One region of the Pseudomonas sp. GW821-FHT09D08 genome, then DNA from elsewhere that is predicted to be linked to it. Evidence: riboswitches for the same ligand, from Rfam matches in the RefSeq annotation. Region 1 holds a riboswitch; each other region holds the start of a gene.

What was found. Region 1 has a riboswitch for cobalamin ahead of AC07OP_RS30060 (ABC transporter substrate-binding protein). Riboswitches for the same ligand answer to the same signal wherever they lie in the genome.
Positions count from the first base shown of each region.
Region 2: another riboswitch for cobalamin. It lies ahead of cobO (cob(I)yrinic acid a,c-diamide adenosyltransferase); the one in region 1 lies ahead of AC07OP_RS30060 (ABC transporter substrate-binding protein).
Region 3: another riboswitch for cobalamin. It lies ahead of AC07OP_RS02205 (CbtB domain-containing protein); the one in region 1 lies ahead of AC07OP_RS30060 (ABC transporter substrate-binding protein).

Region 1 is NZ_JBWKOX010000032.1:10,793-16,567, reverse strand. It holds gene AC07OP_RS30080 (GNAT family N-acetyltransferase) at 1-115, shown strand, start outside; gene AC07OP_RS30075 (DUF1203 domain-containing protein) at 192-665, shown strand; gene AC07OP_RS30070 (ABC transporter ATP-binding protein) at 724-1,488, opposite strand; gene AC07OP_RS30065 (FecCD family ABC transporter permease) at 1,485-2,489, opposite strand; gene AC07OP_RS30060 (ABC transporter substrate-binding protein) at 2,486-3,496, opposite strand; cobalamin riboswitch at 3,611-3,804, opposite strand; gene AC07OP_RS30055 (DNA/RNA non-specific endonuclease) at 3,841-4,770, opposite strand; gene AC07OP_RS30050 (M4 family metallopeptidase) at 4,900-5,775, shown strand, end outside.
Region 2 is NZ_JBWKOX010000007.1:240,034-245,808, reverse strand. It holds gene AC07OP_RS15435 (C40 family peptidase) at 1-282, shown strand, start outside; gene AC07OP_RS15430 (PQQ-dependent sugar dehydrogenase) at 405-1,718, opposite strand; cobalamin riboswitch at 1,818-2,074, shown strand; gene cobO (cob(I)yrinic acid a,c-diamide adenosyltransferase) at 2,148-2,759, shown strand; gene AC07OP_RS15420 (cobyrinic acid a,c-diamide synthase CobB) at 2,756-4,105, shown strand; gene bluB (5,6-dimethylbenzimidazole synthase) at 4,102-4,752, shown strand; gene cbiB (adenosylcobinamide-phosphate synthase CbiB) at 4,749-5,657, shown strand; gene cobD (threonine-phosphate decarboxylase CobD) at 5,650-5,775, shown strand, end outside.
Region 3 is NZ_JBWKOX010000001.1:535,343-541,117, reverse strand. It holds gene nfuA (Fe-S biogenesis protein NfuA) at 1-584, shown strand, start outside; gene cobM (precorrin-4 C(11)-methyltransferase) at 835-1,581, opposite strand; gene AC07OP_RS02215 (cobalamin biosynthesis protein) at 1,652-2,044, opposite strand; gene AC07OP_RS02210 (CbtA family protein) at 2,041-2,745, opposite strand; gene AC07OP_RS02205 (CbtB domain-containing protein) at 2,757-2,945, opposite strand; cobalamin riboswitch at 3,043-3,247, opposite strand; cobalamin riboswitch at 3,290-3,489, shown strand; gene cobW (cobalamin biosynthesis protein CobW) at 3,580-4,641, shown strand; gene cobN (cobaltochelatase subunit CobN) at 4,645-5,775, shown strand, end outside.

The DNA.
Region 1 (5,775 bases):
ATTGAGCGTACGTTCCGATAACCCTGCCCGGCTGATGTATGAGCGCGCCGGGTTTGTCTGTGTGGGCACAGATTCGAACGACTACCTTTGCTACGAGCGAGCCAGCCGCCCGTGAATATCACCGCAAGAATCGGATAGCCCCCGCTGTCCAGGTGCTCGTCTCATAGGGCTCACCCTAAGAGGCGCCCACCATGAACTTCCGCATTACGGGCCTTGCTCCCGATCCATTTCTCAGTGTGTTTGGTTTGCCCGACGATGAGCTTGCCGCGCGAGGGATCAAGCGTTACCGAGTCGACCGTCACCCCGGTTTTCCCGACCGCATAGAGATGAAAGACGTGCAGGTTGGGCAGAGCGTGCTGTTGCTCAATCACGTCAGCCAGCCGGCGCATTCGCCGTACCGTGCGTCGCACGCGATTTTCATCCGCGAGGGGGCGACGCAGGCTTTTGACGCGGTTAATCAGGTGCCGGAGGTGATGCGAATCCGGCTGCTGTCCCTGCGGGCATTTTCCGAGGAAGGCATGATGGTGGATGCAGATGTCGTGGAAGGGCTGGTGATTGAGCCCTTGATTGAGCGGATGTTGGCCAATCCCGAGGTCAGCTACATTCATGTGCATAACGCCAGGCAAGGGTGTTATTCAGGGCGGATAGATCGGGTACCGGCTTAAGCCGGCAGACGGCCCATATGCGCAGGCCTCTGTAGATCCTAATGTGGGGATGTCCTGTTCAGTTAGACCGCAACCGCAGTATCTGCGCCCCATCGAACGGGTCCGTCAGGTAATGCGCCTGCACCCCGAATGTCTCCTGTAGTCGCTGTGGCGTCAGCACCTCCAGCGGCTTGCCCAGCGCGACCAGGCGCCCACGGTCCAGCACGGCCAGGCGATCGCAGGTCAGCGCCTGGTTCAGGTCATGCAGGGCGATGAGGGTGGTCACCGGCAAGCCTTGCACGCCTTTCAAAATCGCCAGTTGATGCTGGATATCCAGGTGGTTGGTCGGCTCATCCAGCAACAGGATCTGCGGCCGTTGCGCCAGGGCACGGGCGATGTGCACGCGTTGGCGCTCGCCGCCGGAGAGGCTGCGCCAGGCGCGGTGGCTCAGGTGGGTGGCGTCCACATCATGCAGGGCCTGGCGCACGATGGCGTCGTCGCCGCCGGACCACGGGCTCAGCGCCGACAGCCACGGTGTACGGCCCAGCGCCACGGCGTCGAACACGCGGATGGCGTCGTCGGTGTCGGCCTGTTGCTCTACCACCGCCAGCTGTTGGGCGATGGCGCGGCGGGACAGGTCGCCCAGGCGCTGGCCGCCCAGGCGCACGTCGCCGCTGGCCGGTGTGCGCAGGCCGGCAAGCAGTTTGAGCAGGGTGGATTTGCCGGAGCCGTTGGGCCCGACAATCCCCAGGGTTTCCCCCAGTTGCACCTCCAGGTGGATATCGCGCAGCAATTCCGCCTCACGCACCTTGAAGCCCAGGCCGGTGCAACTCAGTACGCTCATCGCGCATTCCTCCGGCCAATCAGGATCAGCGCAAACACCGGCGCGCCCACCAGCGCCGTCACCACGCCGACCGGGATCACCTGGCCTTTGATCAAGGTGCGCGACAACACATCGGCCGCAATCAAAAATAACGCGCCGCCCAGCGCACTGGCGGGCAGCAGGCGCGAATGCCCGGTGCCGAGCAGCAGGCGCACCGCGTGGGGGATCACCAGGCCGACAAAGCCGATGGAGCCGACAATCGACACCATCACCGCCGTCACCAGCGCCGCGCACCCCACCAGCACAACCTGCACACGGCGCACCGGGATGCCCAGGGACGCGGCCGAATCCGTGCCGAAGGTGAACGCATCCAACGCGCGACGATGCCACAGGCACACCGCCAGGCCGGTGACCGCCACCGGCACCGCCAGCCACACCGACGGCCAGCGCACGCCGCTGAGGTTGCCCAGCAGCCAGAACATGATGCCGCGCGCCTGTTCGGAACTGGCGGACTTGGTGATCAGGAACGCGGTAAGTGCATTGAACAGCTGCGACCCGGCGATGCCCGCGAGGATGATCTGCCCGGTGCCGCTGGACGAACCGCTGGCCCGCGCCAGCAGGATCACCAGGGCAAACGCCGCCATCGCGCCGACAAAGGCGCCGGCCGACAATGAAATCAGCCCGCCGCCCACGCCCATCAACGCCACCAGCACCGCGCCGGTCGAAGCCCCGGCGCTGATGCCCAGCAGGTACGGATCGGCCAACGGGTTGCGCAGCAACGACTGCAAAATCACCCCGCAGGTGGCCAGCCCCGCACCGCAGGCGGCGGCCACCAGGGCACGGGTGAGGCGGTAGTTCCACACCACGCCTTCATCGATGGGGTCCAGCACGTAACCGGCCGCCCACAGTTTGTTGGCGAGCACCTGCAGCACCACCTGGGGCGAGATGGCGGTTTCGCCGATGGCCACGCCGGCGAGCACGGCGATCAGCAATAGCGCCAGGGCGAGTAAGGTCCGGATCATTGCGGCAGGTCGTAGCCGTCGATGGCCGTGGCCAGGTGTTCAAGGCCGTCGAACATGCGGATGCTGGCCTGCAGCGCCAGGGCGTCGAGGATGATGATGCGGTTGTTTTTCACCGCGTCCATGTTGCGCGTGACCGGGTCGCTGCGCAGGAAGGCGAGTTTCTTTTCATGGTCGTCGGCGGGGTAGCGGCGGCGGTCCATGCGGGCGATCACCAGGAAGGTCGGGTTGGCCTTGGCGAGGGTTTCCCAGCCGACGGCGGGCCATTCTTCATCGGATTGCACCACGTTGTGCAAACCGAGGGTTTCGAGCATGAACTCCGGAATGCCCTTGTGGCCGGCCACGTAGGGGTCGCTGGCCAGTTCGGCGCTGGAGAACCACACCAGCGCGCTGGCCTGCTTGAGGCCTTTGCTCTGCACGGTGGCCACGGATTGGGCCAGGCGCGCCTGGAGCTCATCGTTCAACTGTTGGCCGCGATCCTGTACATCGAAAATCTGCGCCAGCTGGCGGATGCTCTTGTAGATCGTCTCGATACGGAACGGCTCCAGCCGCGTGCCGTCGGCGCCCACCAGGTTGTCCTTGCCTTCGCAGTCGGAGGGCAGCAGGTAGGTGGGGATCTTCAGGTCGTGAAACTGCTCGCGGGTGCCGACCACGCCTTGCGGGCCTACCACCCATTCCAGCTCGGCGGCCACCAGTTGCGGGCGCTTGGCGATCACCGCTTCAAAGCTGGGCTCGTTGTTGGCCAGGCGCTCGATGCCGTCGTTCTGCGCCTTGAACTGCGGCAACACGCTGTTGAACCACAGCGAGGTGCCCACCACGCGGTCAGCCACGCCGAGGGCATAGAGCATTTCGGTGGCGGCCTGGCCGATGGTCACGCTGCGCGCGGGCGCCTGCGGGAAGGTGAGGGTGCTGCCGCAGTTTTCCAGGGTAAGCGGGTACTGAGTTGGCGCGGCGTGGGCCAGGGCGCAGAAACCCAGGCCGCTGATCAGGGCGGTAACGCGTGGCAGCATGAGGCGATCTCCGTGTGGACCGTACGTGGAAACAGGGCAGGTACGGTTCGGAAATACGCCCTCGACCGCTGCCGAACGGGCAGGCAAGGATGCCCTTCCCGGACACCCCGCCGGTTAGTGATTACTGGGCCGGCAGGTCTCCTGACTGATGCGTCGTCGCCACGCTCCGGCCTTCCCGGACGCGGTCCAGTGGCAGTGGGGAGCAGGCTCGGCACCTACAGTTGCGGGGGCAGTTCCGATTGACGCGGTGTACCGCGCTTCGGATTCCCTATTAGTCCCGTTCGGGAACCGGCGCGGTATGGTAGTTGATTAGGGCCAGGCGATACAGCCCGAAGGGGGCCCGGTCAGAGACGAATATCCTCGGGGCCGCGGATCAGCGCTTCAATTCGCGTGCCCGTGGCGCGCTCTTCGTTGCTGAAGCCGTCGTAGTCCGCCAGGTTGGCGAAGCGGATGCCGGTCAATTGTTCGATCTGGATCACGCTGCGCTGGTAGGTCCTGACCTGGCCGAACATCAGGTCGAGCTGACCCAGCTCGCGGCTTTGGTCGATCATATAGGCGCTGGCGGAGGGCTTGCCGTCATCGCTGAGGTAGGCCACCACTTTCCAGAACGCCTTGGGGATTCTGATGCCACGGTAAAGGCGGTCGTCGTCGGCGAACACCGGGCCGCTGAACACCGTTGCCCGGGCTTTCCAACGCTGCGTGTTATTGAGGATGTAGTCCTCCAGTTCCAGCCAGGTCTTCTGGTTGAACCCGCTCATCTGCGGCGAGCAGTTGGTGAAGTGGAAGGTGTCGAGGTTGGCGGTGTTTGCCGCGTCGCCCCAGTTGGGATCCTGGCGCCGTACCAGGTGGCCGCGATCCAGGCCATTGCTGGCATAGAGCTCTTCGCCCACCTGGGCGCTGATCGGCAGGCGCCCATCGTAGGCCCAGGTGTCGTTGCTGCGGACTATCTCCACATGCTGCCCGCCATCGATATTGACGCCCACGTAGAGCGCCAGTCGTCGGGAACGGGACATCGTCACCGAGAAATGCGTGTAGTCCAGGCGCAGCGGTTGGACGTCGTCCGCCAATGCCTCAGCGGCGGTGGGCCAGGGCACTGCGAAGCTGCTGAGAAAATCCTCGGCGTAGCCGCGTCGGTCCTGTAGGTCCTTGGCCGCGGTGACACGGGGCGTCGTCGCCCGGGCTTCCATCAGGGTGGGATTGGTCGCGATCAACGGGCGCAGATCGGCGAGTCGTGGGCGGTGCGCAAGATCGATTTTGGCTTTGCGGGCTGGCATGGGTAAGTCCTCCTTGGATAAACACGACTGCAACATAGATTGATGACAATTGATGACACGGGTTAACCCTGGGGGGCTATCCTCAAACGGTTACCGGAGCTACACCATATGCCAACAGGGAGCCAGCCAATGTGTGATCGCCACCACCGTAACCCGATTTTCTGCCTGATCCCGCCGTATATGCTCGACCAGATCGCGCGTCACGGTGATAAGGCCCAGCGCGACATCGCGCTGCGCACCCGCGCCAAGGACAGCACGTTCCGTTCGCTGCGCATGGTCGCAGTGCCCGCCAAAGGGCCGGCCCACATGGCCCTGGTCATGGGCGCCGGCAAACGGCGCTCGATCTACAGCGCCGAAGGCACCGACAGCCTGCCGGGCAAGCTGGTCCGCGGTGAAGGCCAGCCCGCCAGTGGCGACGCCGCCGTGGACGAAGCCTATGACGGCTTGGGTGCCACGTTCGATTTTTTCGAAGAGGTGTTCGACCGCAACTCCATCGACGATGCCGGCATGGCGCTGGATGCCACCGTGCACTTTGGCCAGAACTATAACAATGCGTTCTGGAACTCGACCCAGATGGTGTTTGGCGACGGCGATGGGCAGTTGTTCAACCGCTTCACGGTGGCCCTCGATGTGATTGGCCATGAATTGGCCCACGGCGTCACCGAGGACGAGGCCAAGCTGATGTATTTCAATCAGTCCGGCGCGCTGAACGAGTCGCTCTCGGACGTGTTCGGCTCACTGATCAAGCAGTATGCGTTGAAGCAAACCGCCGAAGACGCCGATTGGCTGATCGGCAAAGGGTTGTTCACCAAGAAGATCAAAGGCGTGGCCCTGCGTTCGATGAAGGCCCCCGGCACCGCGTTCGATGACAAGCTGCTGGGCAAGGACCCTCAGCCAGGGCATATGGATGATTTTGTCCAGACCTACGAGGACAATGGCGGGGTGCATATCAATTCCGGGATTCCCAACCATGCGTTCTATCAGGTGGCGACCCGGATTGGCGGG
Region 2 (5,775 bases), on a different contig from region 1:
GCCGCCGGCATTTCCCTGCCGCGCACCACTCGCGAACTGATTGTGATGCGCGCCCAGGATGTCAGCGAGCAGAACCTGCAGACCGGCGACCTGCTGTTCTTTGCCACCGGTGGCGGTTCCCAGGTCAGCCACGCCGGCATCTATGTGGGCGAAGGCCGCTTTGTGCACGCGCCGCAGACCGGCGGTACGGTCAAGCTGGACACCTTGTCCAAGGCGTATTGGCAGAATGCCTATCTGAGCGCCAAGCGTGTGTTGCCAGCAAACCTGGCACGTAATCCCTGAACCAAATGTGGGAGGGGGCTTGCCCCCGATAGCGAAGCATCAGTCACAGTATCTGTGCCTGACCCACTGCTATCGGGAGCAAGCCCCCTCCCACATTGGTTTTGTGATGCTTCTGGGGGCGTTTATTTAGCGGCCGACACCCGCCACACCTTATTCCCCACATCATCCGCCACCAGCAAATCCCCTTGCTGATCGATCACCACGCCCACCGGCCGGCCCATGGCGTTCTCATCTTTATCGAGAAACCCGGTCAGCACGTCCACCGGCTGCCCTTTAGGCTGGCCTGCCTCGAACGGTACGAAGATCACCTTGTAGCCACTGTGGGGCTTGCGATTCCACGAGCCATGCTGGCCGATGAACGCGCCGTTGCTGAACGGCGCCGGCAGTTTGCTGCCCTCGGCGAACGTCAGGCCCAAAGACGCGGTGTGCGGCCCTACCGCATAGTCCGGCACGATTGCCTTGGCCACCAGGTCCAGGTTCTGCGGCGTGACGCGTACATCCACATGCTGGCCGTAATAGCTGAAGGGCCAGCCATAGAACCCGCCATCCTTGACCGAGGTGATGTAGTCCGGCACCAGGTCGCTGCCGATCTCGTCGCGCTCGTTTACCGCCGTCCATAGCTTGCCGCTCTGGGGTTCCCAGGCCATGCCGTTAGGGTTGCGCAGGCCGGAAGCGAAAATGCGCTGCTGGCCGCTGGCGCGATCCACTTCCCAGATAGCCGCCCGGCCCTGTTCCGCCTCAAGACCGTTCTCACCGACGTTGCTGTTGGAGCCGACGCTCACGTACAGCTTGCTGCCGTCCTTGCTGGCGATCACGTTCTTGGTCCAGTGATGATTCAGGGGGCCGCCCGGCAGGTCGACCACCTTGGTGCCAACTGCCTTGATCGCGGTTTCGCCCGCTTGATAGGGGAAGCGCAGCAGCTTGTCCGAATCGGCGACGTACAGGTCATTGCCGACCAGTGTCATACCGAAGGGCGAGTTGAGGTTTTCCAGGAACACCGTACGGGTCTCGGCAACACCATCGTGATCGGCGTCGCGCAGCAGGGTAATGCGATTGGGGCTCGGTACACCGGCACCGGCGCGGCCCATGACCTTCTCCATGACCCAGCCGCGAATGCCCTTGGAATCATCCGGCTTGGGCGGCGCATTGGTTTCTGCCACCAGCACATCGCCATTGGGCAATACATACAGCCAGCGCGGGTGATCCAGGCCTTCGGCGAACGCCGCCACTTGGGTGCCGGCCGCTGCCGTTGGCTTCACGCCCTCCGGCCAGCCGATAGCCGGGGCAATGTTCACCGTGGGAATCAGGGTTTTGTTCGGCTCCGGTAGCTGCGGCGACGGCCCGGTGCCGTCGGACACCTGCAGGGTGGAGCTTTCACCGCAGGCGGCGAGGGTGCCGGCGAGCATGATGAGCAGGGCGAGTCTGGTTTTATGCATGGTGTTCTCCTTGATACCTGTAAGGGTAGAGGAGGGCGCTGGTGCGATGGTTCAAGTGCAAGGCCAGCTTTAATTGACGCTCCACCCCCAACCCACTAACCTTCGCGGCTTGTTCCAGGTGCTCTGTGACCCATGGGTCGACCGAGTGAAACAGGGAAGCCGGTGAGCGAGCGCACTTGTACACAGTGCTGCCGCGATTCCGGCGCTGCCCCCGCAACGGTAAATGAGTCAAGACGGTGCCTTTTGCCACTGTATCGCCCGCGATATGGGAAGGCGCGCCGTCGGCGTGTTCGCTCTGTCGATGAGCCAGCGCACCACTCATGAGCCCGGAGACCGGCCTGGATCATCCAACAGCATCACGGTGGGCGATGCTTGGCTGTCTGTTTTTTCCTGCCTGCCGTTTTTGTCCAGCCCCAATGGAGAGCTGCCATGACCGATACCCCCGACCGCGACGAACGCCACCTGGCGCGCATGCTGCGCAAAAAAGCCGTGATCGACGAGCGCATCGCCAATTCCCCCAATGAGTGTGGCTTGCTGCTGGTGCTGACCGGCAACGGCAAAGGCAAGAGCAGCTCGGCATTCGGTATGCTCGCGCGCGCCATGGGCCACGGCATGCAGTGCGGTGTGGTGCAGTTCATCAAGGGGCGCAACAGCACCGGTGAGGAGTTGTTCTTCCGCCGCTTCCCCGAGCAAGTGCGTTTCCACGTGATGGGCGAAGGCTTCACCTGGGAGACCCAGGACCGCCAGCGCGATATCGCTGCCGCCGAAGCCGCCTGGGCCGTGTCCCGTGAACTGCTGCAAGACCCCACCATCGGCCTGGTGGTGCTGGATGAGCTGAACATCGCCCTCAAGCATGGTTACCTCGACTTGGACCAGGTCCTCAGCGACCTGCAAGCGCGTCCGCCGATGCAGCACGTGGTCGTCACCGGCCGTGGCGCCAAGCCTGAATTGATCGAAATGGGCGACACCGTCACTGAAATGGGCATGCTCAAGCACGCGTTCCAGGCCGGTATCAAGGCACAGAAGGGCGTCGAACTTTGAATCAGCCCCGTCACTGCCCGGCCGTCCTGATCGCCGCACCGGCGTCCGGCCAGGGCAAAACCACCGTCACCGCCGCGCTGGCCCGTTTGCACCGCAACCTGGGGCGCAGGGTACGCGTGTTCAAATGCGGCCCGGATTTCCTGGACCCGATGATCCACGAGCGCGCCAGCGGTGCGCCGGTGTATCAATTGGACATGTGGATGGTGGGCGAGCAGGAAAGTCGTCGGCTGCTGTGGGAAGCGGCGGGTGAGGCCGACCTCATCCTGATCGAAGGCGTGATGGGCCTGTTCGATGGCACACCGTCCAGCGCCGACTTGGCGCGGCATTTCGGCGTGCCGGTGCTCGGTGTGATCGACGGCACCGCCATGGCCCAGACCTTTGGCGCCCTGGCCCTGGGCCTGGCGCGTTATCAGCCGGACCTGCCGTTTGCCGGGGTACTGGCCAACCGCGTCGGCACCCTGCGCCATGCGCAGTTGCTGGAAGGCAGCCTCACCGAAGGCTTGCGTTGGTATGGCGCCCTGTCCCGCGAAACCGGGATCGAACTGCCCAGCCGCCATTTGGGCCTGGTGCAGGCCAGCGAGCTGAATGACCTCGACGTGCGCCTGGACGCCGCCGCCCAGGCCCTGGGCAGCAGCTGCGAAGTCGCATTGCCGCCGCCGGTGACCTTCGCCGCGCCGGAAGTGATCGAGGCCGAGCCGTTGCTGGCCGGTGTGCGCATTGCGGTGGCCCGTGACGAAGCCTTCGCCTTCACCTATGGCGCCAGCCTCGACCTGCTGCGGGCGATGGGGGCCGAGTTGCACTTCTTCTCGCCGATCCATGATCGCCAACTGCCCGAGGCCGACAGCCTGTATTTACCCGGCGGTTACCCGGAATTGCACCACCAGGCGCTGTCGCAAAACACGCCGATGCTTGACGCCATTCGTAACCACCATGCCGCCGGCAAACCCTTGCTCGCCGAGTGTGGCGGCATGCTCTACCTGTTGGATTCGCTTACCGATGTCGACGGCACCCGCGCCGAGCTGGTCGGCCTGCTGCAAGGCGATGCGGTGATGCAAAAGAAACTCGCGGCCCTGGCCCTGCAAAGTGTCGAGCTGCCGGAAGGCGTGCTGCGCGGGCACACGTATCACCATTCCCTGACCAGCACCGAGAGCCAGCCGATTGCCCGTGGCCTGAGCCCGAACGGTGGGCGCGGTGCCGAAGCGGTGTTCCGGCAGGGGCGGATGACGGCCTCTTACGTGCACTTCTATTTTCCGTCGAATCCGACGGCGGTAGCCGCGTTGTTTGCCCCGGACCGAGCTGAAACCCCATCCACTGTGGGAGGGGGCTTGCCCCCGATAGGGCCATGACCGACAACGCTTTCCCCCAGGCCGACCGCGACGCCGTCTACCGCGCCATCGCCGAACGCCGCGACATGCGCCACTTCAGCGGCGGCAGTGTCGCGCCCGAATTGCTGCATCGCCTGCTCCAGGCCGCGCACCAGGCCCCCAGTGTCGGCCTGATGCAGCCTTGGCGGTTTATCCGCATCAGCGACCGCGCATTGCGCAGCCGGATTCAACAGTTGGTGGAAGAAGAACGCGTGCGCACCGCCGAGGCGTTAGGCGAGCGCTCCGATGCGTTCATGAAGCTCAAGGTCGAAGGCATCCACGACTGCGCCGAAGTGCTGGTGGCGGCGTTGATGGATGATCGCGAGCGCCACATCTTCGGGCGGCGCACCTTGCCGGAGATGGACCTGGCGTCGCTGTCCTGTGCGATCCAGAACCTGTGGCTGGCGGCGCGGGTCGAGGGGCTGGGCATGGGCTGGGTCTCGCTGTTCGACCCCCAGGCCCTGGCCGACCTGCTGGGCCTGCCGCCCGGTGCGAAACCCCTAGCGGTGTTGTGCCTGGGGCCGGTGACGGAGTTTTACCCGGCACCGATGTTGCAGCTCGAAGGCTGGACCGAGCCTCGGCCGTTGAGTGACATGGTGTATGAAAATGCGTGGGGAGTGAGTCAATGAGTGTGGCCTTGCTGTGTGTCGCTGCGGTGGCGTTGGATGCGCTGCTGGGCGAGCCCAGGCGCTGGCATCCGCTGGTGGCGTTCGGCAATTTTGCCGGGCGCATCGAGCAGCGTTTCAACAGCGGTGGCCGGGGCTGGCGCAGCCATGGCGTGACCGCGTGGGTTATCGCCGTGGTGCCGTTGACCCTGCTGGCCACCGCGTTGTCGTGGGCGCCGTATATCGGCTGGGTCCTGGAGATCCTCGCGTTGTACTGCGCCCTCGGCATGCGCAGCCTCGGCGAGCATGTGATCCCGGTGGCCCAGGCCCTGCGCAGCGATGACCTCGACGCGGCTCGCACACGGGTGAGCTACCTGGTCAGCCGCCAGACCAGTGAACTGGACCGCACCGAAGTCGCCCGTGCCGCCACCGAATCGGTGCTGGAAAACGGCAGCGATGCGGTGTTTGCCGCGCTGTTCTGGTTTGTCGTTGCCGGCGTGCCTGGCGTGGTGCTCTACCGCCTGAGCAATACGCTCGACGCCATGTGGGGCTATCGCAACGAACGCTTCGAGCGTTTCGGTTGGGCCGCGGCCAAAATCGACGATGTACTCAACTATGTACCTGCACGCCTGGTGGCCTTGACCTACGCCGTGCTGGGCAAAACCCGCCTGGCCCTCAAATGCTGGCGCACCCAGGGGCCGACCTGGGACAGCCCCAATGCCGGGCCGGTGATGGCATCCGGCGCTGGCGCGTTGGGCGTTGAGCTGGGTGGCGCCGCGATTTACCACGGCGAGGTGCACCAGCGTCCGCCCCTGGGCGAAGGCCCGGCGGCGGATGCCGATTCCATCGATCGCGGCTGGCAGCTGGTGCAGCGCGGCGTATGGTTGTGGTTGCTGATTCTCTGCGTGGGGGGGCAATTTTATGCTTGAGCACGGTGGCCGGCTGCGCAAGGCAGCGATTCAGTACGGGATTGCCGAGGCCGATTGGCTCGACCTGTCCAGCGGCCTCGCGCCCTGGCCGTGGCCGATCCCGGAGATTCCGCTGCGG
Region 3 (5,775 bases), on a different contig from region 1:
TGACTGCCATAACCATTACCGACGCCGCCCACGATTACCTGGCTGACCTGCTGTCCAAGCAGAACACCCCGGGAATCGGCATCCGCGTCTTTATCACCCAGCCTGGCACCCAGTACGCCGAGACGTGCATCGCCTACTGCAAGCCCGGTGAAGAGAAACCTGAAGACACCGCCCTGGGGCTGAAAAGCTTCACTGCGTATATCGACAACTTCAGCGAAGCCTTCCTGGACGATGCCGTGGTCGATTACGCCACCGACCGCATGGGCGGCCAATTGACCATCAAGGCGCCCAACGCCAAGGTGCCTAACGTCAATGCCGACAGCCCGGTCAACGAGCGCATCAACTACTACCTGCAAACCGAGATCAACCCGGGGCTGGCCAGCCATGGCGGTCAGGTGAGCTTGATCGATGTAGTGGAAGACGGGATCGCCGTATTGAAATTCGGCGGCGGCTGCCAGGGTTGCGGCCAGGCGGACGTGACCTTGCGTGAAGGCATCGAGCGGACCCTGCTGGAGCGTATTCCGGAGCTCAAGGGCGTCCGTGACGTGACAGACCACACGCAGAAAGAAAACGCCTACTACTGAGTAAGGCGTTCACTGCGAACAAAAAACGGCGCCCGTGAGCGCCGTTTTTTATTGTTAAAATTCAAGCAGTTATGCCATCTATCTAACAAGTAGGATTAAGTGTGGGAGGGGGCTTGCTCCCGATAGCGGTGCCTCAGTCGACTCATGAGCAGGCTGACACACCGCCATCGGGGGCAAGCCCCCTCCCACATTTTGTTTTGTATTTAGCTATTTAAATCAATGGATTGCTTTGATTTTTTGAAGTAAATAATCAAGGCCGATAAAGGTGCGCATGCCCGGCCCGATACAACGACGACTCACTGAAACTGTCACTCGCCAGTACTCGACCCACCACAATCAACGCCGTACGCCGAAAGCCCTTGGCGGCGACTTTGTCGGCAATATCGCTGAGCGTGCCGACCGCCCAATCCTGATCCGGCCATGTCGCCCGGTGCACCACGGCAATCGGGCAGTCCGCGCCATAGTGCGGCAGCAGTTCGGCGACGATCTTCTCCAAATGATTGACCCCCAGGTGAATCGCCATGGTCGTGCCATGTCGGGCCAGGCTGTCGAAGTCTTCCCCGGCCGGCATGCGGGTTTTATTGGCGTAGCGGGTCAGGATCACGCTTTGGGCGATGTCCGGCAGGGTCAGTTCGGTCTCCAGCAAGGCTGCGCAGGCGGCCACCGCCGTGACGCCGGGAATGATCTGAAAGGGGATGCCCAACTCACGCAAATAACGGATCTGCTCGCCAATCGCGCCATACAGGCTCGGATCGCCGGAGTGCACCCGTGCCACGTCTTGGCCATTAGCGTGGGCGGTCTTGATCAGTTCGATAATCTGTTCCAGGTGCAGTTCAGCGCTGTTGACCACTTGTTGCGCCTGATGACCTTCCAGCACCGCCGCCGGCACCAGTGAGCCGGCATAGATGATCACCGGGCAACTGCGGATCAGGCGTTGGCCTTTGACGGTGATCAATTCCGGATCGCCGGGGCCGGCGCCGATGAAGTAGATGGTCATGGAGAATTCCTGTGGAAAAACGGGCGAGCATGAAGATTGCTCATGATCGGGAATGGCGATTATCGGGATTTTAGCCGGCGCAGGCCAATGCAAAGGTGGCCTGGGCGGTTTTCTGGCGGGTGATCATCAAGCGGGCAGGGCCGCCGCAGAGCTGTTCGGCCAGGGCTAGGGCGGCACTTTCGGCGACGCCGTAACAGCCGGTATGGGCAAACGCGACCGCCGATTTGTGGCTCAGCCGGGCTTCGTAAACGGCCAGTTGCCCGGCGCTGAAGCACTGCAAGGGCAGGTCGAGCAGTCGGGCCAGGGCGAGTAACCCTGGCTCGTTCTGTTTACGGTCGATGCTGGCCAGTGCGGTGACACGCTGGCGCTCGACCCCGCCCTCGGCCAGGGCGCTGTCGAACAGGCCCAGCAGGGTGTCTACATCACAACCCCGCTGGCAACCCAGGCCGACCACCAGGGTCATGCCGAGTATTGATCGTCGCGGTTACGGCGGAACAACCAGGCACTGATCAGGCCCAGGGCCAGCCAGAACGCCACGTTGGTCAACTGCGAAGCGATCTTGAACTGCGCTTCGAGGGCTTCCGGCGCCAGCATCGAATGGGTTTCCGGCTGCGGTGCACCGATCACATGCGGCACCACCAGGATCGCCGCGCCCAAGACTTTCAGCAGCCAGTTGCGACCAAACACGATCAGCGCAATCCCGGCCGCCGTGGAAGCAGCAGTGCCGATCCACCAGATTTGCCGTTGCGCCAGGTCGGCGGCGGCAGTGCCCGGCAGCTCCGGCGGCAGGCCCAGGGTGGGCGCCAGCACAAAAGTCGCGTAACCGGCCAGGCCCCACAGCAAGCCTTGGGCCGTGCGGGTCGGTGCGCGCAGGGTGTAGAGGCCGGCCAGCATCAGGGCGAAGCCGACGGCCACCACCAGGTTGCCGCCGGTGGTCGACAGCACGCGCTGCCAGCCGTCTTCCGGCTCCCAGGCTTCGGCGTCGTGGGAGTGTGCAGCGGCGCCAGCGGCGTGCTCATGCACGACTTCGGTCGCGGCCGGGGCTTTTTCAAAGGTTTCCGCCTGCAGAATCAGCGGAGCGACCCAGAAGCTTTGCAGCAGGGTCAGCAGCAGGGCGGCCAGCAAGCCGGTGAACCCTGCGGTTTGCGCAATACGCTTGATCATGTCGGCAGGCCTCAGTGGCACGGGAACGCGGCGCTGTGGCGGGTATCGTGGGCAGCGTTGTGCACCGCCTCGATATGGGAGAAACCGGCGAAATACACCAGGCACGCGCCAAGGATCGACGCGCCGATGGCGGCGGTCAGGCGTTGGCTGAGGGTGGCGGAGCTGCTGGCGGTGTGCGAGGTGCTGCTGATGATCGACATGGCGCGTCCCTTTCAGGTGTCAGGGTGACACGAGCGCATGCAAACCCCGCGAGCCAGGCACGCAGGGTTTTAACAGCGCCCGCCCACCGCGGGTTTGTTATTCGATGTTATTCGGGCCGGTCTCCGGGCTTGCGAGGGACACTGGGTCTATAAAACGTCGCCTTCCCATGCCGTACAGGCACAGTGGATCTGACGCTTCACTCGCTTACCGTTGCGGGGGCAGCACCGGACTCGTCATGACGCCATGACTCACCGGTTTCCCGTTTCACCCTGTGAAGGGCACCCGAAACAAGATGTGTAGGAGAGCATGGGCCGGGGACGGTAGTCAAATGCGGCGAGCCCCTGTAGCCTTGCACCCTCGAGGTTCTTCGGCCCAGGCCGAAGCTAAGAAGGGAACGCGGTCCAAGCCGCGGCTGCCCCCGCAACTGTGAAGGGTTTATCTGACTGCCACGCCACTGCCACTGCGGCGGGAAGGCGCAGTCGGCGCCGGTCGCAAGACCCGCAAGCCCCAAGCCAGGAGACCTGCCTCGCCACCGATTTTCCAATTCAACCGGGCGGGGTGATCCGGTGACGAAATCCGCTTCTGCGCGCCGCAGGGCCCATCGTCCCGTATGCCCGCCCCAAAGGGCATCCGATGAAAACACTGGCCAAACTCCCCGTCACCATCGTTACCGGCTTCCTTGGCTCGGGCAAGACCACCTTGCTGCGCCATATGCTCGACAACGCCCAGGGCCGTCGCATTGCGGTGATCGTCAACGAATTCGGCGAACTGGGCATCGACGGTGAGATCCTCAAGCAGTGCTCCATCGGTTGCACCGAAGAAGAGGCCAACGGCCGCGTGTACGAGCTGGCCAACGGCTGCCTGTGCTGCACCGTGCAGGAAGAGTTCTTCCCGGTGATGCGCGAACTGGTTGCCCGTCGCGGCGACCTCGACCATATCCTCATCGAAACCTCGGGCCTGGCCCTGCCAAAACCCTTGGTACAGGCCTTCCAGTGGCCGGAAATCCGCAGCGCCTGCACGGTTGATGCGGTCATCACCGTGGTCGACAGCCCGGCCGTGGCCGCCGGCACCTTTGCCGCGTTCCCGGATCAGGTCGACGCCCAGCGCAAGCTCGACCCGAACCTGGACCATGAATCGCCGCTGCACGAGCTGTTTGCCGACCAGTTGGCCAGCGCCGACCTGGTGATCCTCAATAAATCCGACCTGATCAGCGCCGAAGACCTGGCCCGTGTGCGCCTGGAAGTCGCCGAAGAACTGCCGCCGGCGGTGAAGATCATCGAAGCCAGCAGCGGTCGCCTGCCGTTGGACGTATTGATCGGCCTGGGCGCGGGGTCCGAAGAACATATCGACGCTCGCCATAGCCACCACGATCATCACCACGAAGGTGAGGAAGATCACGATCACGACGCCTTCGATTCCATCTCCATCGACCTGCCCCAAGCCGACGAAGCGCTGCTGCTCGACGCCCTGAACCAATTGGTGGTTCAGCACGGCATCCTGCGGGTCAAGGGCTTCGCCGCCATCCCGAACAAGCCGATGCGCCTGCTGATCCAGGGTGTGGGTACGCGTTTCGACAAGCACTTCGACCGTGCCTGGGGCGCCGACGAAGCGCGCATCACGCGGCTGGTGCTGATCGGCCAGGAGCTGGACGCGGCGGGCCTCGAAGCGCAACTGCGCGCCGCCCTCAGCGTTTAACCCATGCACCTGCTCAGGACTCAGCCCGGTGGTTTCGTCGCGGACGACAATATTGCCGACCTTGGCCAAACGCCCGCCGAACTGGTGATCCTGTGCAGCGGCGATTCCAGCCTGGCGCTGCTGGCCGAAGCGGCCCAGCAGTTGCCCGAGGATTACCCCAGCCTGCGCCTGGCCAACCCTATGCAGGTGCAGAACCACGCCTCGGTCGATTTGTATGTCGATGAGGTGCTGCGCCACGCCAAGGTCATCCTGATTTCCCTGCACGGCGGCATCGGTTATTGGCGCTACGGCATCGAGCGCCTGGTGGAGCTGGGCGAGCGCGGCGTTACGCTGATCCTGGTGCCGGGGGATGACCGCCCGGACCCGGAACTCAGCGGCCTGAGCACGGTGAGTGCCGAACAGCGCGACCGCCTGTGGCACTTCCTGCGCCAGGGCGGGCTCGCTAACGCGCTGGATTTTTTCCACTGCCTGGCCAGCGGCTACCTGGACCGCGATTACCCGTGGGCCGAGCCGCAGACCTTGCCGCGCACCGCGATCTATCACCCGCACAAAGCCAACCCTCGCCTCAATGACTGGCAGACCGATTGGCACGCGGAGTGGCCCGTGGCGGCGGTGCTCTTCTACCGCTCCCACTTGCAGGCGGCCAATACCGGTTTTATCGATGTGTTCTGCCAGCGCTTGCAGGCGGCGGGCCTTAACCCGTTGCCGATGGCGGTGGCCAGTTTGAAAGAGCCCGGCTGCCTGACGGTGGTCGAGGACCTGCTGGATGAGGTCGGCGCGGCGGTGATCTTGAACACCACCGGTTTTGCCCAATCCAGCCCCGAAGCCCCGCATCTGCGGCCGTTTCGCCGCAATATCCCGGTGATCCAGGCGATCTGCGCCCAGGATAACCAGCCGGGCTGGCAGGCCAGCGAGCAAGGCCTGGGCCCGCGCGACCTGGCGATGCACATTGCCTTACCGGAGCTGGACGGACGGATTATCAGCCGGCCGATCAGCTTCAAGGATCTGGCCTGGCGCAGCGAGCGCAGCCAGTCGGACGTGGTGTGCTACCGCGCAGCGCCCGAACGCATGGATTTCGTCGCCGAACTGGCGCGCCGTTGGGTCGAGCTGGCACGGGTGCCGAATGGGGATAAA